3 regions of the Streptomyces sp. NPDC057743 genome follow, and region 2 is predicted to be linked to each of the others. Evidence: riboswitches for the same ligand, from Rfam matches in the RefSeq annotation. Region 2 holds a riboswitch; each other region holds the start of a gene.

Region 1 (7,671 bases), on a different contig from region 2:
GTCACCTACCGGGGCGACAGGCCGCAGGGGCCCACGCACCGGGTCGAGGGCGGGACGCTGGTGCTCGGCGGCTGCGGCAACGGCTGCTCGGTGGACTACACCGTCGAGCTGCCCGGCACCGTCCCGGTGACCGGCGAAACGTCCAACGGCGCGCTGAGCCTGTCCAAGGTAGCCGCGGTGCGGGTGACCACCAGCAACGGGGAGATCGACCTGGACGGGGTGTCCGGGCCGGTGAACGTGCGCACCAGCAACGGCGCGATCACCGGAAAGGGCCTCGCAGGCAAGGGCGTTGAGGCCAGGACCAGCGACGGCGAGATCGACCTCACCGCGACCGCCCCGCAGAACGTCCGGGCCAAGACGTCGAACGGTGCGCTCACGGTCACCGTGCCACACGCCCCCTACCGGGTCTCCGCGCAGACCGGCAACGGCGCCAAGCGGATCGGTGTCCACGACGACCCGGCCGGGCGGTACCAGCTCGATCTGACCACCGGCAACGGGGAGCTTCGCGCCCGGACCGCGGGGAGCTGAGGCCGGCCGACTCGCCGCGCCGGCCTAAGAGTTGAGGGGTGACCGGGCCCATCTGGCGTGCGCGGGGCGGTGTTTCACGTGAAACGCCGACGGTTTCACGTGAAACACCGCCCCCTTGCCCCGCGTTGGGGCTTTACTCCTCGCCCTCCAGCTCGCCCTCGGTTTCCAGGAAGGCTTCCCGCAGCGCCGCCAGCGTCTCCGCGTCCGGCTTCTCCCACATGCCGCGGGACTCCGCCTCCAGCAGGCGCTCGGCGATGCCGTGCAGCGCCCAGGGGTTGGCCTCCTGGAGGAAGGCGCGGTTCTCCGGGTCCAGGACGTAGGTCTGGGCCAGCTTGTCGTACATCCAGTCGGCGACGACGCCGGTGGTGGCGTCGTAGCCGAACAAGTAGTCCACGGTGGCGGCGAGTTCGAAGGCGCCCTTGTAGCCGTGGCGGCGCATCGCCTCGATCCAGCGGGGGTTGACGACCCGGGCGCGGAAGACCCGGGAGGTCTCCTCCACCAGCGTCCGGGTGCGGACCGTCTCCGGACGGGTCGAGTCGCCGATGTACGCCTCGGGGGCCTTGCCCTTGAGCGCCTTGACGGTGGCGACCATCCCGCCGTGGTACTGGAAGTAGTCGTCGGAGTCGGCGATGTCGTGCTCGCGGGTGTCGGTGTTCTTGGCGGCCACCGCGATGCGCTTGTAGGCGGTCTCCATCTCCTCCCGGGCCGGACGGCCCTCCAGCCCGCGCCCGTAGGCGTAGCCGCCCCAGACGGTGTAGACCTCGGCGAGGTCGGCGTCGGTGCGCCAGTCGCGGGAGTCGATGAGCTGGAGCAGGCCCGCGCCGTAGGTACCGGGGCGGGAGCCGAAGATCCGGGTGGTGGCGCGGCGTTCGTCCCCGTGCGCCGCGAGGTCCGCCTGGGCGTGGGCCCGGACGAAGTTGCCCTCGGCGGGCTCGTCGAGGCCGGCGACGAGCCGCACCGCGTCGTCCAGCAGGCCGATCACGTGCGGGAACGCGTCGCGGAAGAAGCCGCTGATGCGCAGCGTGACATCGATGCGGGGGCGGCCGAGCTCGTCGAGCTCGATGGCCTCCAGGCCGGTGACCCGGCGCGAGGCGTCGTCCCACACGGGGCGGACGCCGAGCAGCGCCAGCGCCTCGGCGACGTCGTCGCCGGAGGTCCGCATCGCGCTGGTGCCCCACAGGGACAGGCCCACGGACTGCGGCCAGTCGCCGTTGTCGTCGCGGTAGCGGGCCAACAGCGAGTCGGCGAGCGCCTGTCCGGTCTCCCAGGCGAGCCGCGAGGGCACGGCCTTGGGGTCGACGGAGTAGAAGTTGCGGCCGGTCGGCAGGACGTTGACCAGGCCGCGCAGCGGCGAGCCGGACGGGCCGGCCGGGACGAAGCCGCCGTTCAACGCGTGCACCGCGTGATCGAGTTCGGCGGTGGTGGCGGCCAGTCGCGGGACGACCTCCCGGGCGGCGAAGTCGAGGATCGCGGCGACCGCCTCCGGGTGGCCCTCGGCGACCCGGGAGGCCGCGGCCGGCTCCCAGTCGGCGTCCTCCATGGCCTGGACCAGGCCGCGGGCGACGGCCTCGGCGTCGTCGGCCGCGGTCCGGGTGGCGGCCGACTCGTCCAGCCCGAGCGCCTCGCGGAGCCCGGGCAGCGCGGAGGTGCCGCCCCAGATCTGCCGGGCGCGCAGGATCGCCAGGACGAGGTTGACCCGGGCCTCGCCGGCCGGGGCGGCGCCCAGCACGTGCAGCCCGTCGCGGATCTGCGCGTCCTTGACCTCGCAGAGCCAGCCGTCGACGTGCAGCAGGAAGTCGTCGAACCCGTCGTCCTCCGGGCGCTCCTCCAGGCCCAGGTCGTGGTCCAACTTGGCGGCCTGGATCAGCGTCCAGATCTGCGCGCGGATGGCGGGCAGCTTGGCCGGGTCCATCGAGGAGATCGCGGCGTACTCGTCGAGCAGTTGCTCCAGGCGCGCGATGTCGCCGTAGGAGTCGGCGCGGGCCATCGGCGGGACGAGGTGGTCGACGAGGGTGGCGTGCACCCGGCGCTTGGCCTGGGTGCCCTCGCCCGGGTCGTTGACCAGGAACGGGTAGATCAGCGGCAGGTCGCCGAGGGCCGCGTCCGGGCCGCAGGCGGCGGACAGGCCGGCGTTCTTGCCGGGCAGCCACTCCAGGTTGCCGTGCTTGCCGAGGTGGACCATGGCGTCGGCGCCGAAGCCGCCGTCGGCGGCGGGCGTGGCGATCCAGCGGTAGGCCGCCAAGTAGTGGTGGGAGGGCGGCAGATCGGGGTCGTGGTAGATCGCGATCGGGTTCTCGCCGAAGCCGCGCGGCGGCTGGATGAGGATCAGCAGATTGCCGCGGCGCAGGGCGGCCAGCACGATGTCGCCCTCCGGGTTCCGGCTGCGGTCGACGAACATCTCGCCGGGCGGCGGGCCCCAGTGCTCCTCCACGGAGTCCCGGAGCTCCTGCGGCAGCGTGGCGTACCAGCGGCGGTAGTCGGCGGCCGGTATCCGGACCGGGTTGCGGGCCAACTGCTCCTCGGTCAGCCACTCCTGGTCGTGGCCGCCGGCCTCGATGAGGGCGTAGATCAGCTCGTCGCCGTCGCCGGACGCGAGCCCCGGGACCGGCTCGGTGCCGAAGTCGTAGCCCTCGGCCCCCAGGCGGCGCAGCAGCTCGACGGCGCTGGCCGGGGTGTCCAGGCCGACCGCGTTGCCGATCCGGGAGTGCTTGGTGGGGTACGCCGACAGCACCAGCGCCAGCCGCTTCTCGGCGGCCGGGATGTGCCGCAACCGGGCGTGCCGGACGGCGATCCCGGCGACCCGGGCGGCCCGTTCAGGGTCGGCGGCGTAGACCGGGAGGCCGTCCTCGTCGATCTCCTTGAACGAGAACGGCACGGTGATCAGCCGCCCGTCGAACTCGGGCACCGCGATCTGCGAGGCGGCGTCGAGCGGCGAGAGCCCCTCGTCGTTCGCCTCCCAGTCGGCCCGCGACCCGGTCAGGCAGAGCGCCTGGAGGATCGGCACGTCCAGGGCGGCCAGCGCGCCGGCGTCCCAGGACTCGTCGTCGCCGCCCGCGGACGCCCCGGCGGGCTTGGTGCCGCCGGCCGCCAGGACGGTGGTGACCAGGGCGTCGGCCGCGCGCAGCTCCTCGATCAACTCCGGCTCGGGGGCGCGCAACGAGGCGACGAAGAGCGGCATCGGGCGGCCGCCGGCCTCCTCGATCCGGTCGCAGAGGTCGTGGACGAAGCGGGTGTTGCCGCTCATGTGGTGGGCGCGGTAGTAGAGCACGGCCACCGTCGGGCCGGTCGCCTCCGAGGCGGGGCGCTCCAGCGGGCCCCAGGACGGCGCGGCCGCGGGCGGCTCGAAGCCGTGTCCGGTGAGCAGCACGGTGTCGCTGAGGAACCGGGCCAGTTGGTCGAGGTTGGCCGGACCGCCGTGCGCGAGGTAGGCGTGCGCCTCGGCAGCGATGCCGACCGGGACCGTGGACGCCTCCATCAGCTGGGCGTCGGGGGCCTGTTCGCCGGTGAGGACGACGACCGGGCGGTGCTGGTCCGCGGCCAGCAGCACGTCCAGGCCGTCCTCCCAGGCGCGGATGCCGCCGAGCAGGCGGACGACGACGAGGTCCGCGCCCTCCAACAGTCCCGGGAGGTCGGCGACGTCGAGGCGGGCGGGGTTGGCGAGCCGGTACGGCACGGGTCCCGTGGCCGCGCGGGCACTGAGCAGATCGGTGTCGGAGGTCGACAGCAGCAGGATCACGGCGCAGCCCTTCCTCGGGGATTCCACGCCCCGGGTGGTCGTATGGACGGCGGGAGTTCCTGGCTCACCCGGCGGTGGCCGGGTTCACAGTGGCGGGACCGCGCCGGATTCTCACCGGGCTTCCTCCCTTGGCGCCGTCGCTGGCGTCCGGCGGGTCAGCCGACCCGCCGACCTGCATAGTAAGGGCTGCGGCCGAGCCGCGGGAGCGCGCCTGGACGGGCCGCCCGTGCGCCCCCCTCGCCACGGTTCCGGGATCCGACGCGTAGGTATGCTCGCCGCCATGCCGCCCTCCCCCTCTCGACGCCCCGACCGGGCCGGACCGCCCGTGCGGGACCGCGGTGACGCCTGCCCGGGAGCGCTGCGGCTGCACTCCGCAGCCGACGGCGAACTGGCCCGAGTCCGGTTGCCGGCAGGGGACTTGACGGCATCGCAGGCCCGCGCGCTGGCGTACGCCGCAGAGCGCCTCGGCGACGGGCACCTCTCGCTCACCTCCCGCGGCAACGTCGAACTCCGCGGCCTGCCCGACGGGTGCGGCGGCCGCCTGGCCGCCCTCCTCGCCGACGCCGGACTGCTGCCGTCGGTACGTCATGAGCGGATCCGCAACGTGCTGGCCTCGCCGCTGGCCGGGCTGGACCACCACACCCCTTCCGACGTGCGGTTGTGGGCCCGGAGCCTGGATGCGCTGCTGTGCGCGAGCGAGCCGGCGACGGCCCTTTCGGGCCGTTTTCTGTTCGTCCTGGACGACGGGCGGGGCGATGTGGCGGGGCTCGGCGGCGATGTGACCTTGCTCGCAGAATCCGGCCGACGGGCCCCGGCGGGCACCGCGTTCGCGCCGGGGGCGGCGTCCGGGTACGGGGCGCTGCTCCGCGTCGGCGCGGACCCGGCGGCGCTGCGGATCGCGCCGGACGACGTCCCGCGGGCGGCGCTGATCGCCGCCGAAACCTTCCTGGCCGTCGCGGCGGAGAGCGGCAGCGGCGCCTGGCGGGTCACCGAACTCCCCGCCACGCGACCGCTCACCGCCCATGACGTGCGCGGCGCGCTGCGTGCCGCGGGCATCACCGCCGAGCCCGCCGAGCCCGCCGAGCCCGCCGAGCCCGTCGCGCACGCGAAGACGCCCGGCCCGCGGCCGACGGTGCCGTACGCCGATGCCACCGTCCCCGGCCCGGTCGAGGGCCCGGACGGCCGCCGCGCCCTGGTGGTCCTGGCGCCGCTCGGCCGGCTGACCGCGGCCCAGTGGCGGCTGTTGGCCGAGGTCGCCGCGGTGGACGGCTCCGGCGCGCTGCGCCTCACGCCCTGGCGCGGCATCGTCGTCCCCGGCCTGCCGGCGGACGCGGCGGAGGGACGGCTGGGCGAGCTCGCCGCCGCCGGTCTGGTCACCGACCCGGCCTCCCCGTGGCGCGGGGTCACCGCCTGCACCGGCCTCCCCGGCTGCGCCAAGTCCCTGACGGACGTGCGAAGCGACGCATCGGCCGCCCTCGCCGAGGGCCGGCCCGTCCCGGCGGACGCCCCCGCCCCGCCCGTCGGCCCGCCCGTCCACTGGTCGGGCTGCGCACGGCGCTGCGGCCATCCGCACGGCGCCTGGACCGACGTCCTGGCGACGCCCGACGGCTACCGCACCACCGCCGTGCACCCCAACTCCCCTGCCCCACAGGATGTTTCACGTGAAACGCCCCGGCAGGGCGCCGTTTCACGTGAAACACCTCCGCCGGGCCCGGCTTCCCACGAAGGGGCCGAACCCACCCCGGAATCACGGGACTTGGCACCCCCCTCCGACTCCCCACACCCCCCTTCCACCCCACAACCCACGACCCCGAGGCTCCAGTGACCGCGTTCGACTACGAAAAGGACGGGGCGGCCATCTACCGCCAGTCCTTCGCCACCATCCGCGCCGAGGCGGACCTGTCCGAACTGCCCGCCGACGTCAGCCGGGTCGCGGTCCGCATGATCCACGCCTGCGGCATGGTCGATCTCGTCCGCGATCTGGCCTTCACCCCGGGCGTCGTGGCCAGTGCCCGGGCCGCGCTGCGCGCCGGTGCGCCGATCCTGTGCGACGCCACCATGGTGGCCAGCGGCGTGACCCGCAAGCGACTGCCCGCGGACAACGAGGTGTTGTGCACCCTCGGCGATCCGGCCGTTGTGGAGCTGGCCGCCCGGATGGGCACCACGCGCAGCGCCGCCGCGCTCGAACTGTGGCGGGACAAGCTGGAGTGCGCCGTGGTCGCCTTCGGCAACGCCCCCACCGCCCTCTTCCGGTTCCTCGAAATGATCGAGGAGGGGGCGCCGCGCCCCGCCGCCGTCCTCGGCATACCGGTCGGCTTCATCGGCGCCGCCGAGTCCAAGGACGCGCTGATCGACCACCCGTCGAAGCTGGAGCACATCGTGGTGCGCGGGCGGCGCGGCGGCAGCGCCATGGCCGCGGCGGCGCTCAACGCCCTGGCGAGCGAGGAAGAGTGAGCGTGAGCGAGCAGCAGTCCCCCAGCGGTGCGCCGGACCAGCCGGCCGCGCAGCCCCCGCGGCACACCGGGCGCCTCTACGGCGTCGGCCTCGGCCCCGGCGACCCGTCCCTGATGACCGTGCGGGCGGTGGAGGTCATCGCCGAGGCCGATGTGGTGGCGTACCACAGCGCCCGGCACGGCCGTTCCATCGCGCGCTCCATCGCCGCCCGGCACCTCCGCCCGGACCACATCGAGGAGGCCCTGGTCTACCCGGTCACCACCGAGTCGACCGACCACCCCGGCGGCTACCGCGGCGCCCTGGACGAGTTCTACGAGGCGGCGGCGGCGCGGCTCGCGGCCCACCTCGACGCCGGCCGCACGGTCGCGGTGCTCTCCGAGGGCGACCCGCTCTTCTACGGCTCGTACCAGCACATGCACAAGCGGCTGGCGCACCGCTACCCGACCGAGGTCGTGCCCGGCGTCACCTCGATCAACGCCGCCGCGGCCCGGCTGGGCACCCCGCTCACCGAGGCCGACGAGGTGCTGACCGTCCTCCCCGGCACGCTGTCCGAGGAGGAGCTGACGGCCCGTCTGAGCGCCACCGACTCCGCGGTGGTGATGAAGCTGGGCCGCACCTTCCCCACCGTCCGCCGTGCTCTGGAGCGCTCCGGCCGGATGCCGGAGGCCCGCTATGTCGAGCGCGCCACGATGGCCGGGGAGCGCACCGGCGCGCTCTCCGACGTCGACGCCGACAGCGTCCCGTACTTCTCCGTCGCGGTCGTCCCCAGCCGCATCGCCACCGCGACCGAGGAGCCGGAGCCGGCCGCCACGGACGCCGGCGAGGTGGTCGTGGTGGGCACCGGCCCGGCCGGGCCGCGCTGGCTCACCCCGGAATCCCGCGGCGCCCTGGCCGCCGCCGACGACCTCGTCGGCTACGCCACCTACCTGGACCGCGTCCCGGTGCGCCCGGGC
Region 2 (7,671 bases):
CGCTCCGCGCCGCCCTGTGCGGCCTTCTCCGGCCCCGCCGCGGCGTGCGCTTCGGTGGCGCGCTGCCGGCGCGGACCGGTCACGCTCGTACCGGGCCCGAGCGAGCCCATGCCGCCGTGCCAGGCGCCCTGCATCCGCACCCGCGCCGACTGCCGCCCCGCGGTCATCCCGGACACCGGGTGCAACTGCCCGCTCTCGAACCGCTCGGCCTCCTCCGGGTGCCGGGCGCGCCAGTACGGGTTGTCGTGCGACAGCCCGCCGCTGACCCGCCCGTACATCCCGAACACCAGCAGGAGCAGCCCCACCACGAAGCTGAAGTAGACGTTCTGGATCTTGAAGGCGAGGAAGTTGGAGTCGGTCTGGAGCAGTCCCAGGTTCACGAAGCCGCTCAACAGGAAGAGCCCGCCGAGCACGATGTTGAGGGTGGAGGCGAAGTTCCCGCCAAGCGTCATGCCGACGATGAGCAGCGCGCCGATGACGATCGAGAGCACGCTGAGCGAGCCGTTGGTGCTCAGCCCGGCCACGGTCGCGCCGCCGGTGTCGAAGAACCCGATGTGGTGGGTCAGGCCGAGGACGCCGAACGCGACCAGCACCAGCCCCATCAGCCCGGCGCCGACGCGGTAGACCTGGTTCAGCCGATGGTCCACCGGCAGGTGCTTGTTGAACTGGGCGCGGCGCTTCGTGAACCGGTTGAGAGGGTTCGCGGGCCTGTGCAGGCCGTGACCTGTTGCACCGGTAGCAGCCATATCCGGCCTCCCTTGCGCGATGAGCCGCCTGGGCCGTAGTCACTCCGACTCCAGCATCGGGCACCGGCGCCGTTCATGCCATTGCGGACGGGAGGCGGGACGGGAGGCCGGATGGGGGTGGGAGGGGGCGCATGCCAGGACACGCGACGGGCCGCACGACGGTGCCTCACGACGAGGCGCGCGACGGGCCTCACGACGAGGCGCGCGATGGGACGCTTCCCCGCCCACGCCAACGGTGCGGTGCCCGTCCACCGGCCTTAGCGCCCGCCGGCCGGCCTCCGGCCTCAGCGCCCGCCCGCGCCCGTGCCGCCGCCCCGCTGGTCCCGGATCTCCTGCACCACCCGGGCCGCCGTCTCCCGCACCGCCTCCGTCTCGGTCAGGAAGTGCCACCAGTCCGGGTGCCGCCCCTCCAGCCCCGCGACCGCCCGGTCCAACCGGGCCACCGCCTCGTCCAGTGGGCCGGCGTGCCGCGGATCGGGCGTACTGCGCCCGGCCATCGCCAGTCGCTGCGCGTCCCGGATCGCGAAACGGGTCCGTTCGATCTCCTGCTGCCGGTCGGCCGCCACCGCGTCCAGCCGCCGCAGCCGGTCGCCGGCCGCCGACACCGCCTCGTCGGTGGAGTTCAGCAGCGCCCGCACCGTCGCCAACCGGTCGGTGGCGTCCGCCCAGCGCTGCTCCCCGCGGGCCTGCTCGCCCTCCCGGAGCGCGGCCCGGGCCCGCTCGACGGCGTCCATCGCCTGCTCCGGCACCTTCTGGAGGTCCTGCCAGCACGCCGCGCTGTACCGCCGCCGCAGCTCGCTGAGGACCGGAGCGACCTGCTGGGCGCGGGTGGTGATCGCCTCCGCGCGGGTGCGCAGCGACACCAACCGCTTGTCGATCTCCGCCGCGGTCGCCGGCAGCCGCTCGGCCTCCGACCGGAGCGCCCCGGCCTGCCGCTGCACCTCCTCCGCGCGCCGGATGGTCTCCGGTACGCCGTGCTGCGCGGCCCCCTGGTTGAGCTTGGTCAACTCGGGCCCGAGCGCCGCCAACCGGGCCGCGAGGTCGTCGGCCCGCAGGCCCTGCGCCCGGACCGCGTCCAGCGCGTTGCTCGCCGCCAGCAGCGCCTGCCGGGCCTGCTCCACGGCCGGCGCGACCCGCGCCAGCTGGGTCTCGGCGTTCTCCAGCAACGGCGCGAGGCTCTGCGCGAACCAGTCCAGCTCCGACCGGACCCGCTCCAGCTCCTCCCGGGCCCGGGTCAGGTCCGCCCGCGCCCGTGCCAGCGCCGCACCGTCGATGTCGTCCCGATCGAGGTCATGGGAGTCGACCGCGGTGATGTACCCCTGGCTGACCTGGTCGATCCGCGCCCCGAAGCTCTGGTACTCGGCCGCGGCCTGCCGGCCCCGCGGCGAGTTGTCGACGGCGGTGACCGTCTCCACCGAGATCCGCAGGTCCCGGTGGGCGGTGTCGAGCTCGTAGAACGCGGCCGCCGCGGCGTCCTTGGCGGCCTGCGCATCGGCCCGCTGACTCTCCCCGCGCCCCCCGAACCAACGCCGGGTGCCGCCCCCGGCGAACGCCATCGGCGCCACCGCCACCAGCAGCGGCAACGGCAACAGCACCAGCCCCACCATCTCCCGGGCCGCCTGCCGGACCTGGCTCCCGCGGGTGCGACGGCGGTCCCGCCGCCCGGACGGCCGCGACCACGGCTCCATGTGTGTCCCCGTCACATCCCTCTCCCGATCGGATCGCCCCAGGACCGGCTGACATTCTCCCACCCACCCGAACGAACATCCCGCCCGCAGAGTTCACGCCCACCCGCCACGACCCCGCCCGCCCGCTGTCCCACGGCCGGGTTTGCAGGTCCGCCCCCGCGGCAAGGTAGTCTGTCGGCTCGTCCAGGGCGCATAGCTCAGCGGTAGAGCGCTGCTCTTACAAAGCAGATGTCACAGGTTCAAATCCTGTTGTGCCCACCAGTGCCATCGGCACCGACGTCATCGAGGCCCAGGCCCCCCACGGGGAGCCTGGGCCTTCGTCTTTCCTGTGCCCGCCGGGTGCCGCCTTTCCTTATGGCCGGCCGCGGGTATCCGTGTGCCTCCGGGGCCGTCCGCCGTCGGCGGCTGCGTCTGTATGTGTTCAGTGTCCGCGGAGCTTCAGTGCTCGATCGGCTTCAACTCGCCTGCATGAGGGCCTGGTTGGAGGTCGGATGCGCTCGGGGTTGAGGGGTGTTCCGGTTCCGGGTGTGGGTGGAATGTGCCGATTTGCCCTTGGGGGTTTCTGTCTGTGTGTGTATCGTGGGACGCGAAGGCTTGAACTTTCAAGTAAATTGGTTGGAGTAGTTACGCGACGGTCCGCGTGGGTGGTCCGTCGGACGGTTCGGATGGAATGAGCGTTTGTCATGACAACCCCCCACAGTGCGTCCGCGGCCGAGACGGCCGGTACCGCGGTGCGTAAAGCCCCTTCTCAGCACGGCTATGACGTCGGGCTGCTGGTGCTGCGGCTGGTCCTCGGGCTGACCATGGCGGCGCACGGTGCGCAGAAGTTGTTCGGCTGGTTCGGCGGGGGCGGGCTGGACGGCACCGCGAAGTTCTTCACGGCGAGCGGTTACCCGTCGGGCAAGGTGATGGCGGTGTGCGCCGGCCTTACCGAGACGCTCGGCGGGCTCGGGCTGGTACTCGGGCTGCTCACGCCGTTGGCCGGCGCGGCGGTGGTCGGCACGATGATCAATGCGCTGGCGGTGAAGTGGGGCGGCGGCTTCTTCGCGCCCGAGGGCGTGGAGTACGAGCTGCTGCTCACCGCCGGGGCGGCCGCGCTGGCGCTGACCGGGCCCGGCCGTTACGCCGTCGACCGCTTCCTGCCCGTACTGCGCGCGCACCGGCTGGTGTACGGCGTGGGCGCGCTCGTCCTGGCCGTGGTGTTCGCGGCCATTGTGTTGGTGCTCCGCAAGTGAGGTCCGGGCCCCCGGGAGCCGGGGGCCCGCCCGCGGCGGTGGCGTAGGAGCGGGAACGAGTTGAGGGAAGATCGGAGGGCTGATGTCCGTACGGCGGCTCAATCATGCGGTGTTGTACATCCGTGAGGTGGCGCGGTCGGTGGCGTTCTACACCGAGGTGCTCGGGTTCACGGTGGACGTGGAGATTCCGGGGCGGGCGGCCTTTCTGAGTGCGCCCGGCTCGCAGAACGACCACGACCTGGGGCTCTTCGCGGTGGGGGCGAACGCCCCGGGCCCGGAGGGCGGCCGGATCGGGCTGTACCACCTGGCCTGGGAGGTCGGGTCGTTGGGCGATCTGGCGGCGGTCGGGGCGCGGCTGCGGGAGCGGGACGCGCTGGTCGGCGCCAGCGATCACCTCGTCTCCAAGTCGCTCTACGCCCGGGACCCGGACGGGAACGAGTTCGAGGTGATGTGGCGGGTGCCGAAGGAGGACTGGCCGGGCCCGGAGGACGGGGCGGCCCGGGTGCTGCCGCTCGACCTCGCCGCGGAGTTGGCGCGTTGGGGCCCGGATCTACTGACGGGCGCGGCGGCCGGCTCGGCCACCTGAGGCGTCGCGGGGGCGGGGCCTACGGGGCCTCTTGCGTGGCTGCTTGGCCGTGTCGCGGCCCTCTCCACGGGATGGGTGGGGAGGGCCGCGACACGTTTGTCGGGCGGGGGCCGGGTGCGGTTGCCGCGGCCGGCACCACCGCCCATGGCAGGGCGCCTACGTGCTCAAGAGGTGCCCGCCTCGTCGGTGGTGGTAGGAGCCGGCGGGGCGGTGTTCTCGGCCGGGTGGGCGGGGGACGTGCGGGCGGCCCAGCGCTTCTCGACGCCGCCGAGGCGCCAGTACGCCAGTGCCACCGCCCACACCACGACGAACAGGCCGACGATGACGAAGCCCGCGTTGTCGAGGTTGAGGGCGGAAATCGCCCCGGTCAGCGGGTCGTTGAGGCCCAGCTTGTCGTGCAGGACGGTCACCAGCTCGACGGTGCCGATCAGGAACGCGACGGCGATCGACAGGCCGGTGATGGTGAGGTTGTAGTAGACCTTCCGCACCGGGTTGGCGAACGCCCACTGGTACGCGAAGTTCATGAAGGTGCCGTCGAGGGTGTCGAAGAGGCTCATTCCGGCGGCGAACAGCAGCGGCAGGCACAGGATCGCGTACCAGGGCAGGCCCGCGGCGGCGCCGCTGCCCGCCATCACTATCAGCGTCACCTCGGTCGCGGTGTCGAAGCCGAGGCCGAAGAGGAAGCCGAGCGGGTACATCTGGCCGGGGCGGCTGACGGACTTGGTGAGGCGGCCCAGGACGCGGTTCATGAAGCCGCGGGAATCCAGGTGCGCCTCCAGCTCCTGCTCGTCGTACGTGCCCGAACGCATTGCCCGGAACACCTTCAGGATGCCGATCAGGGCGACCAGGTTGAGGGCGGCGATGAGGTAGAGGAAGGTGCCGGAGGCGGTGGTGCCGACCAGGCCGAGCGTCTGGTGCGCGGCGGAGTCGTCGTTCATCAGGGTGCCGGCGAGCTGGGCGCCGCCGGCCACCAGCGCGGCCATCACGACCACCACGCTGGAGTGGCCGAGGGCGAACCAGAAGCCCACCGAGACCGGCCGCTTGCCGTCGGCCATCAGCTTGCGGGTGGTGTTGTCGATCGCCGCGATGTGGTCGGCGTCGAAGGCGTGCCGCATACCCAGGGTGTACGCGGTGATGCCGAGGCCGGCGCCGAACACCTGGCTGCCGACGGCGTAGTGGCCCGGCACGACCAGGAGGAAGAGCACGCCGAAGGCGACGACGTGCAGCGCGGCTATCACCGCCATCAGGCCGGCCGTGCGGACGGTGTCGCGGCGTTGCCAGCGGAACGACCCGGCGGCCGCGGGGGTGCCGACGGGCAGGGGACTTACGGGAGTTGATGGGGAGGAAAGGGAGGAAGGGGAGGAAGAGGGAGTTGGGGGAGTGGGGGGATTGGCCGGGGGGTCGGTGGACAGGGCCATGCGGTCATCACGCTCCAGCACCTCGTGGATTGCTCGGTGAGATGCCGTGGCCGGTCTCCTGGCTTGGGGGTACCTCCCGTTGCACGAGGGCTTGGGAGGGGGTGCGCGTCCGCCCGCCTTCCCGGCCGCAGGCTGCGGTCAGTGGCGCCGTACGCGCAGGTCGCGCGCACGGAGAGGGGCGGAAACTCCCCGTCACAGTGGCGAGGGCCGCGCCGGCCTGGGACACGAGGTCCGTCACCGGTCTTCCCGAGCACCACGGCCTGGTCACTCTAGCGGGCACCGTCGAGAACCAGTCGTGCGCCTCGGGAGCCAGCCAGCCACGACGTGGGAGCCAGCCACGACGCGGGAGTTGGCCGCGACGCGGGAGTTGGCCGCGACGCGGGAGTCAACCCACGACGTGGGAGTCGGCCAGGCGGCCCCGGAAGGTCCCGGTCCGGGTCAGAGCGCCAAGGAGGACAGGAAGGCGTGGAGCTCCTGGTCGAAGAGCGGGGTGTTCTCCAGGTTGACCATGTGGCCGGCGCCCGGGATGCGTATGCGGCGGGCATCGGGGACCCGTAGCGCTATCGCATGGGCGTTGGCGGAGATGTCGGTGGAGTCGAGGTCGCCGTCGAGGACGGTGGTCGGCACCCGGATCTCGTCGAGGCGGTCGAACGCCCCGACCTCCTGGGGCATGCCCAGGCCCACGCCGTCGGCGTGCACCTCCACGTTGGCGCATGCGGAGGCACGCATCCGCTCCCGGAAACCCGGGTGTACGGCGGAGGGGGTGCGGTACGGCCCGTCGACCCACATTCGCAGGAAGTGCTCCACATAGCGCTCCGCGCCGTCCGGTGCGCCGATCGCGGCGACCTGTTCCCGGATGTGCTCCAGGATGAAGGGGTCCGTGAAGGCGCGACCGCTGATCCCGGGGGAGGCGAGGAACAGGGCCGTGACCCGGTCCGGGTGGGCGAGCGCGGTGTCCAGCGCGACCCGGGAGCCGTGTGAGAGGCCGACCAGGACGGCGCGCGGTATGTCGAGCGCGTCCAACAGCGCCACCAGGTCGTCGTGGTTGGCCCAGTCGCCGGTCACCGTGGAGGAGAGGCCGTGCCCGCGGGAGTCGTAACGGACCACCTGCAGGCCGGAGTTGACCAGCCAGGCGAACTGCTCGTCCCACATGTGCTGGTCGAGCATCCCGCCGTGCAGCAGCACCACCGCGGGCCCCGAGCCGGCCGTCTCGTAGAACAACTCGCCGTCGTCGACCGGCACGGTGTCGTTGTCGATCTCGGACCATGCCTGGAAGTCGTGGGTCATCGTGCGGGCCGTTCTGTGCGGGACGGGCGGTCGGTCGGACGGGCGGGCGCCGGGGGCCGGTGCCCGATTGCGGGCGGTATGGCGGCCGGTGTGGCGTCCATGGATGAGGCGTCCCGCTTTTCGGGATTGCCGCTTTCCTCCGGGAGAACGCGCGAACCGTCCGCCAAGTGCCGGAATTCCTCGCCGAGCCGATCGAGGACCCGCAGTGCCGTGCGGACCTCGCCGCTCGACAGGTCGGCCAGGCCGTGTCGGAGCTCCGCGGCCTCGGCGTCCTGTATGCCGCGCATCACCTCCGAGCCCTCGTCGGTGAGCCGGATCAGGGACGAGCGGCGGTGCGCGGGATTGGGGGCCGTCACGACCAGGCCCAGCTCCGCCGCGTGGTTCACCCAGCGCTGCACCGGCTGCCGGTCCAGCCCCAGCGAGCGCGCCAACTGCGGGACGGTGCGCGGGCCTTGGGCGCGCAGCGCGTCGAGCAGGGCGTGCTCGCCGGCGGTCATGCCGGTCCCTTCGAGCTCGCGCTCCACCGCGCGCACGATCGTCCGGTGCAGCGGCCACAGCCGCCGGATGACGTCGTACAGCAGCTCCTCGGTCGCGCCGCGACCGCCGTCCTCGACGCGGTGACCGGCCCACTCGCTCGACTCGCGCGGACCGGAACCCCCTTCGACGATGCTCATGATGAACCCCCCTCATCGACACTCATGTTGTCATGAT
Region 3 (7,671 bases), on a different contig from region 2:
ACGACCCCAGGATGTCCTCCGGAGCGACCGGCTGCGAGGTCGATCCCCGGAGGTCCGCGTAGAGCTGGCCGTCCGGGAAATGCTCTCGCACGGCGTGTGCGGCATGAACGGCCAGCGCCGTCTTGCCGATCCCGGCGAGGCCGGCCACTGACCAGACCGCCATCACGGATCCGCCGTCGAGCTGCGCGGCCCGTAGCTCTTCGGTGAGTGCGTTCACCATGGTTGAGCGGCCGGTGAAGTCGGGGACAGAGGAGGGGAGTTGACTGGGGCGTAGGCGCGATGAGCGCTCGCCTGTCGCCCCCTGCGAGGCATGGTCCGTCAGCCCGGGGTCGGCCCGGAGGATGCGCTGGTGCAGGTCGGACAGCTCGGCGCGCGGGTCCACACCCAACTCGTCGGCGAGGAGCCGGCGGGTGTCCGCGTAGACGGCCAGGGCCTCCGCCTGGCGGCCGCTGCGGTACAGGGCGAGCATCAGCAGCTCGCGCAGGCGCTCGCGCAGCGGGTGGGCGGCGGTCAGTGCGGTGAGTTCGGTGACCGCCTCGGCGTGGTGGCCAGCCTCCAGGTCCAGCTCCAGCCGCTCCTCGGTGAGTTGGAGCCGCCACTCCCACAGTCGTGTCCGCTGGCTCTCCGCGAACGGGCCGGGAAGCCCCGCCAGCGGCTCGCCGTCCCACAGGTCCAGTGCCTCCTGGAGCAGTCGGTGCGCCGATGCCCGGTCACCGGAGCGCGCCGCCCGCTGCGCCTCCGCCACCAACCGCTCGGCCGCACCGAGATCCCACGCCGTGTCCGCGACCCGGAGGCCGTAGCCGCCCGACTCGCTGACGACCACCTCCGGGCCCAACACCTTGCGCAGCCGCGAGGCGTAGGTACGGATGCCGGGCAGGGCGCTGTGCGGTGGCTCATCGCCCCACAGGCAGTCGATCAGCTCCGGAAGGGTGGCGATGCCGCCCCGGCGGAACAACAGTGCGGCCAGCAGCGCGCGTTGCTGCGGGCTGCCGGTGGGCAGCGGGGTATCGCCGCGCCAGGCCCGTACCGGACCGAGCACGGTGAAGCGGAGTTCCGCCTGCTGCTCCGCCTCCTGCACCGCCGTCACCCCCCCTCTTCCGGCAACCGTACACCGCCATCGAGGGCACGTATATGGATCGTATATCTGGTGGTGAGAGGCTTGCCGCTCACGCAGTCTCTTCGGCTTGCCCAGTCCGGAGTTGACGAGGGCAGTGGATCCCGGGGCGGCATCCCCGGGCCCTGCTCCTCCCTCGCGTTCCCTCAACTCTGGCCTATCGGCGGCCATTTGGACTACTGTCCTTTCCAACGTCACGTCGCTGCAAGCGATTTCGGGCTCGCCATGCCACGAGCCGCGTACGGACGCTCTGCCGCGCGTGTCGCCGATCCGGACTGGGCACGTCCGCACAAGAGAAGAGAGCTGTCATGCACGCATTGGGTCCACCATGGGTCCTGGCCGGGGTGGTTGTCGCCCTGGCCTATTTCGTTCTCGTGGGCTATCTGGCCAAGACGCTGCGGTCCACACGCCGACTCCCCGTGGTCATCGCGGCCATTACGGGCTTGGTCGGCGCGCTGCCCGCGATTCTGTACGCGCTGTACTACGCGCTCACCGCGGTTAGTTGACGCGCCGCTGAGCGACGGTAAGGACGGTAAGTACGCGGTTACGGCCGTGGGCGCGTGCTCAGCCGCCCCCGCCATGCCGGGCGGGTTGGCGGGTGGGGTGCGCGCCCCTGGGCGGGAGGAAATCCGTTTCGGTGGGGCCGCGCCCCCTATACCGTGGCGCCGTGCTGACTCAGGTGATCGTGCTCAACGGTGGTTCCAGCTCGGGGAAGTCCGGGATCGTGCGGTGTCTACAGGCGGTGTTGCCGGAGCCGTGGCTGGCGCTCGGGACGGACGCGCTGGTGGCGGCGATGCCGGCGGCCATGCAGGCGGCGAGCGGGGGGATCGAGTTCGCGCCGGACGGCGAGGTGGTTGTCGGGCCGGAGTTCCGGGCGTTGGAGGCGGCCTGGATCGAGGGGGTCGCCGCGATGGCGCGGGCGGGTGCCCGGATCGTTCTCGATGAGGTCTTCCTCGGGGGAGGGGACTCCCAACGGCGGTGGCAGAAGGCGCTGGGGGAGCTGCGGGTGCTGTGGGTGGGCGTCAGGTGTGATGGTGCGGTTGCCGCCGGCCGTGAGGTGGCGCGGGGGGACCGGATCATCGGGATGGCCGCGTCCCAGGCGGAGTCGGTCCACCGGGGGATGGTCTACGACCTGGAGGTGGACACCGCGCGCGCCGAGTCAATGGAGTGCGCCCGGATCATCGCCGCGCAGGTGGAGTGAGGGGTGGGCGGGGCGCTCGCCCTCTGCCGTATATGAGTACGTGGATGCGTAACTTCCTTGGAGCGTAAGGGAGTTGATCAGGGATGGAGAGGGAAGTAATAGAAACGTAAAACTCCTGGTAGGGTCGGAAATTCACCGAATGAGGTGACCTGGAACGACCCGAGTCGTCCCGAACTGACTGATCCACCCCGCACCACTCCGCACCACCCCGACCTGATCTGGCTGAAGGAATCTGCATGACCACGCCCGTCTCTCCCGGCGGTTCCGCGCCCGGGGAACCGTCGCCGCCGGACCGCGACCCATGGGCCCCGCCGCGCGCGGAGGGTGTCGCGCACGAGCCGCCGCGGGCGCCCTACGTTCCGGCGGTCGGGATGGCGCAGCCCAGCAACGGCATGGGCGTCGCGGCCCTGGTGCTCGGCCTGGTGGGTTGTGCGCTCGGGGTGTTGATCTTCCTGTTCTGGCTGTCCTGGCTGCCGGCGGTGTTGGCCGTGATCTTCGGGGGCGTCGGGCTGAGCCAGGCGCGCGCCGGCCGGGCGACCAACAAGGGCATGGCGGTCGCCGGCCTCGTCCTGGGCATCATCGGCGTCCTCGCGGCGGTGGCGGGCGCGGTGTTCACCGTCGTGCTGGTTGATGACGCCCGTACGCGCACCAAGGAGGTCAAGACCGAGCAGCGGGTCGAGAAGAAGGCGGCCGAGGAGTCGGCGGCCGCCGAGGAGAAGGCCCGGCATCTGTCCTTCGGCGAGTCGTACACCTTCGAGAACGGGCTGAAGGTCACGGTCGCCAAGCCCGAGCCGTTCGAGCCGGACGCGTTCGCCCACGGGCACGCCAAGGGGAACAAGGCCGTCCAGGTCACCGTCACCGTGGTCAACACCAGCAGCAAGCGGATCTCCGTCGAGACCGGGCTGCCCGACGTCAACGACGCGAAGGGTGCGTCGGCGGAGCTGGTGATCGACGGGAGCGGGCGGCAGAAGGTCATCACCGGGTACGTCCTGCCCGGCAAGGAGGTCGTGGGCAAGTACGCCTTCTCGCTGCCGGCGGACGCGGCCGACCGGATGGAGGTCGAGTTCACGCCGGACGCGATGGAGTGGGACGACGCCTACTGGAGCGGCCCCACTTCCTGACCGACCGCCCCACGCACGGTCACTCCCGATCGGCACCAACTTCCCCCTCAGGGGGGCGAGATGACGTCCGGTGGGAGCGCGCCCGCCCCGGCCAGTGCCGGGGCGGGCGCGCCGTTCCGCGTCCTTCGGCGGGTGCGGGCTACAGCTCGGCGCGTACCGTCCGGGCCGCGGTGACGAGGTGTTCGAGGGAGGCGCGGACCTCCGGCCAGTCGCGGGTCTTCAGGCCGCAGTCGGGGTTGACCCAGAGGCGTTCGGCGGGGATGGCCCGTAGGCCGATGCGGAGCAGGTCCGCCGCCTCTTCCGCGCTCGGCACCCGGGGCGAGTGGATGTCGTACACCCCGGGGCCGGCCTCGCGCGGGTAGCCGTGGGCGGCGAGTTCGCGGGCGACCTGCATGTGGGAGCGGGTCGCCTCCAGGCTGATGACGTCGGCGTCGAGGTCGTCGATGGCCTGCACGATGTCGCCGAACTCGGCGTAGCACATGTGGGTGTGGATCTGGGTGTCGGGACGCACCCCGGCGGTGGTGAGGCGGAACGCCTCGGTGGCCCAGGCCAGATACGCGGGGCGGTCGGCGGTGCGCAGCGGCAGGGTCTCGCGCAGCGCGGGCTCGTCGACCTGGATGACGGAGGTGCCGGCCGCCTCCAGATCGCGCACCTCGTCGCGCAGGGCGAGGGCGACCTGGCGCGCGGTCTCGCCGAGCGGCTGGTCGTCGCGGACGAAGGACCAGGCGAGCATGGTGACCGGGCCGGTGAGCATGCCCTTGACCGGGCGCTCGGTGAGCGACTGGGCAAAGGTCGTCCAACGGACCGTCATGGGCTCGGGACGGGAGATGTCGCCGGCCAGGATCGGCGGGCGGACGTAGCGGGTGCCGTAGGACTGGACCCAGCCGTGCCGGGTGGCGAGGTAGCCGGTGAGCTGCTCGGCGAAGTGCTGGACCATGTCGTTGCGTTCGGGCTCGCCGTGCACCAGGACGTCCAGGCCGGTCTTCTCCTGGAAGGAGATGACCTCGTGGATCTCGGTCTTGATGCGCTCCTCGTAGCCGGCGGTGTCGATCCGGCCGGCGCGCAGGTCGGCGCGGGCGGCCCGCAGTTCGCCGGTCTGCGGGAAGGAGCCGATGGTGGTGGTCGGCAGCAGCGGCAGGCCGAGGTGGGCGCGCTGGGCGGCGGCCCGCTCCGGGTACGGCTGGGAGCGGCGCGCGTCGGCCTCGGTGACCGCCGCGGTACGGCCCCGCACCGCCCGGTCGTGGGTGATCGGGGAGCTGGCCCGGGACGCCAGGTCGGCGCGGTTGGCGGCCAGTTCGCTGGCGATGGCGTCGGTGCCGCGGGTCAGGCCCCTGGTGAGGGTGACCAGCTCGGCGGTCTTCTGGCGGGCGAAGGCGAGCCAGCGCCGGATCTGTGGCGCGATGTCCCGCTCCAGCGACGCGTCGAGCGGGACGTGCAGCAGGGAGCAGGAGGCCGCCACGTCGACCCGGTCGGCCAGCCCCAGCAGCGTGCCCAGCACGGACAGCGACCGCTCCAGGTCGTTGACCCAGATGTTGCGGCCGTTGACGACGCCGGCGACCAGGCGCTTGCCGGGCAGTCCGCCGACGGCGGCGAGGGCGTCGAGGTTGCCGGCGGCCGCCTCCGTGAAGTCCAGCGCGAGCCCGTCGACGGGGGTCTTGGCCAGCACCGGGAGGGCGTCGCCGAGCCGGTCGAAGTACGAGGCGACAAGCAGCTTGGGCCGGTCGGCGAGGGTACCCAGGGAGCGGAACGCGCGCTCCGCGGCGTCCAGTTGGGCCGGCGTGCGGTCCTGGACGAGGGCGGGCTCATCGAGCTGCACCCACTGCGCGCCCGCCGCGCGCAGGTCCGCGAGGACCTCGGCGTACACCGGCAGCAGCCGGTCGAGGAGGGTGAGCGGGTCGAAGCCGTCGGCCACGCCGGGGGCGGGCTTGGCGAGCAGGAGGTAGCTGACCGGGCCGACCAGGACCGGCCGGGCGGTCAGGCCCAGGGCGAGCGCCTCCCCGAATTCCGTGACCTGCTTGGTGGAGTCGGCCGAGAAGACGGTGTCCGGTCCCAACTCGGGGACGAGGTAGTGGTAGTTGGTGTCGAACCACTTGGTCATCTCCAGGGGCGCGGCGTCCTGGGCGCCGCGGGCCATGGCGAAGTAGCCGTCCAGCGGGTCGGCGGCGACGGCCGCGCGGTGGCGCTCGGGGATCGCACCGACCATGACGCTGGCGTCCAGGACGTGGTCGTAGTACGAGAAGTCGCCGGTCGGGACCTCGTCGATGCCGGCGTCGGCCAGCTCCTGCCAGGTGGTGCGGCGCAGTTCCGCGGCAGTGGCGCGCAGCGCGTCCGCGGTGACCTTGCCCTTCCAGTAGCCCTCGATGGCCTTCTTCAGCTCCCGGCGCCGGCCCTGGCGCGGGTAGCCGTACACGGTGGCCCGTGCTGCCGCGGCTGCGGACTTGGTGGTCACGGAGATCTCCTTCGCGAGATGAATCCCTGAGATCCCGGGGACGGGGACGAGCGCGCGAAGGGTGACGGTACGCACCGGATGCGGCGACCCGTATGGCGCGGCGCATGGCATGGCGCGCGACACGGGCACCGGCTGGTGCCTGCGCCCCGGACGGTGTCCGGAGCGCTCCCGACCCGCCCTCGAAGGTCACCGGGACTCCGCGCACGGGTCGTCCGTACGCGGGCAGTTGGCAGGTCTTCGGACTCGCGGGCGCGCCTCGTGTCGTGCCGAGGCTCCTAGTGGCCGTCGCTTCCCAGGCCCGGGTGGGTCCAGTGCGTATGACGGCGGTCGTTCCCGCTCACCGCTGCGGGGCAGTCCCGGATTCCCACCGGGTTCCCTCTTGCGACGCCTCCCGTCTGGCGGACGGGGCGAACCAGCTGCACCGGTCACCCTACGGGGCGGGGCCGCGGCACGCCGGACGTCGTCCAGTATGCGGATGGTGAGATGGGACAAGTGCCCGGTGGGATTGGAAGGGGGCGGGGCCGGGTAACGCCCGCGGTCGCGCCTCGCCGCCCCGTGGCGCCACCGCCGTGATCGCGCTGGTACCGTCTCCGCCGTGGCTGAGGGCGCGTCAACGACGCGCCACATACGGGGAGGACGACGCACCATGATGGGTCATTCGCATGCGGTGAGCGGCGCGCTGCTCTTCGCGGGCACCACGCCGTTCCTGCCCCCGCTGCTGATGCACACCCACCTGATGCCCCAGGAGATCCTGATGGGCACCGTGCTGTGCGCCGGCGCCGCGCTGCTGCCCGACCTGGACCACCACGACGGCACCATCGCCAACTTCCTCGGCCCGGTGTCCAAGATCCTGTGCCGGTTCGTGGCCTGGATCTCCGGCGGGCACCGCCATGCCACCCACTCGCTGTTCTTCGTGGTGCTGATGACCGTCGGCAGCTGGGCCGGCGTGACGTACCTGGGCCGGCCCTTCACCCTGGGCATGACCTTCTTCCTGCTGGCCCTCGCCGTGCGCGCGCTCAACCTCTGCCCGCCCGGCCACGGCTTCTCCGCCTGGGCGACGATCGTCGCCATGGCCGGAATAGGGACCGGGGTCATCGCCAAGTTCATCCCGTCGGCGCCCGGTTGGCTGCCGTACGCCATCGGGCTCGGCTGCCTGGCACACCTGCTCGGCGACTCCATCACGAAGATGGGCGCGCCGTGGCTGTGGCCGCTGAAGACGCGCTACGAGATCGTCCTCATCAAGCACAGCGGCAACAAGGTGGAGACGGAGATACTGACCCCGATCATGGGCGTCGCCACCGTCGTCCTGCTCTGGTTCACGGCGCTGTCCCCGCACTCCATCAGCTAGCGCGCTGCCCCGTAGGGGCCGGCCCCAACGCCCCATGCCTCACAGGCGTTTGGCGTTGCGCAGGAGCTGGGCGTAGAAGCCGTTGCCGTCGAGCCGGGACACGCCGCCCTTGTCGCCGATGGTCGGGCCGTTGACCTCCTTGCGGCTGGAGAGGAAGACCTTGTGGCCCTCGGTGTCGGGTCCCAGGTACAGGCCGACGTGGTCCAGGCGGTTGCCGGTGTGGTGGTCCATCTTGAAGAAGACCAGGTCTCCCGGCTGGAGCACGTCGATGTTCTGCGGGCGCTCGTACCAGGGGGCCGGGCCGGACAACGGGATGATCTCGGCGCCCAGTTGGGAGCGGCCCATCCCGTTGGCGGTGCGGGGCAGGCCGTCGCCCTTCCCGTCGGCGGGGGCCAGTGGGTAGCGGGCCCGGTAGCCGAAGACCAGCCGCATGTAGCC

Evidence for each region. A riboswitch is a leader RNA that binds a small molecule or an ion and turns the genes downstream of it on or off. The one in region 2 is predicted to bind cobalamin.
Region 1: another riboswitch for cobalamin. It lies ahead of cobN (cobaltochelatase subunit CobN); the one in region 2 lies ahead of ACFVFQ_RS17460 (HoxN/HupN/NixA family nickel/cobalt transporter).
Region 3: another riboswitch for cobalamin. It lies ahead of metE (5-methyltetrahydropteroyltriglutamate--homocysteine S-methyltransferase); the one in region 2 lies ahead of ACFVFQ_RS17460 (HoxN/HupN/NixA family nickel/cobalt transporter).

What each region holds. Positions count from the first base shown of each region.
Region 1 covers NZ_JBHVJX010000004.1:281,550-289,220, forward strand. The annotation lists gene ACFVFQ_RS06600 (DUF4097 domain-containing protein) at 1-528, shown strand, start outside; gene cobN (cobaltochelatase subunit CobN) at 662-4,264, opposite strand; cobalamin riboswitch at 4,297-4,449, opposite strand; gene cobG (precorrin-3B synthase) at 4,533-6,089, shown strand; gene ACFVFQ_RS06615 (precorrin-8X methylmutase) at 6,086-6,718, shown strand; gene ACFVFQ_RS06620 (precorrin-2 C(20)-methyltransferase) at 6,715-7,671, shown strand, end outside.
Region 2 covers NZ_JBHVJX010000013.1:179,388-187,058, forward strand. The annotation lists gene ACFVFQ_RS17435 (DUF4383 domain-containing protein) at 1-746, opposite strand, end outside; gene ACFVFQ_RS17440 (hypothetical protein) at 1,031-2,353, opposite strand; tRNA gene ACFVFQ_RS17445 (tRNA-Val) at 2,621-2,695, shown strand; gene ACFVFQ_RS17450 (DoxX family protein) at 3,118-3,669, shown strand; gene ACFVFQ_RS17455 (VOC family protein) at 3,752-4,255, shown strand; gene ACFVFQ_RS17460 (HoxN/HupN/NixA family nickel/cobalt transporter) at 4,420-5,694, opposite strand; cobalamin riboswitch at 5,704-5,946, opposite strand; gene ACFVFQ_RS17465 (alpha/beta fold hydrolase) at 6,112-6,960, opposite strand; gene ACFVFQ_RS17470 (MarR family winged helix-turn-helix transcriptional regulator) at 6,957-7,634, opposite strand.
Region 3 covers NZ_JBHVJX010000018.1:92,044-99,714, forward strand. The annotation lists gene ACFVFQ_RS21805 (BTAD domain-containing putative transcriptional regulator) at 1-1,087, opposite strand, end outside; gene ACFVFQ_RS21810 (hypothetical protein) at 1,423-1,620, shown strand; gene cpt (chloramphenicol phosphotransferase CPT) at 1,782-2,315, shown strand; gene ACFVFQ_RS21820 (DUF4190 domain-containing protein) at 2,552-3,436, shown strand; gene metE (5-methyltetrahydropteroyltriglutamate--homocysteine S-methyltransferase) at 3,576-5,885, opposite strand; cobalamin riboswitch at 6,096-6,317, opposite strand; gene ACFVFQ_RS21830 (metal-dependent hydrolase) at 6,532-7,233, shown strand; gene ACFVFQ_RS21835 (NlpC/P60 family protein) at 7,273-7,671, opposite strand, start outside.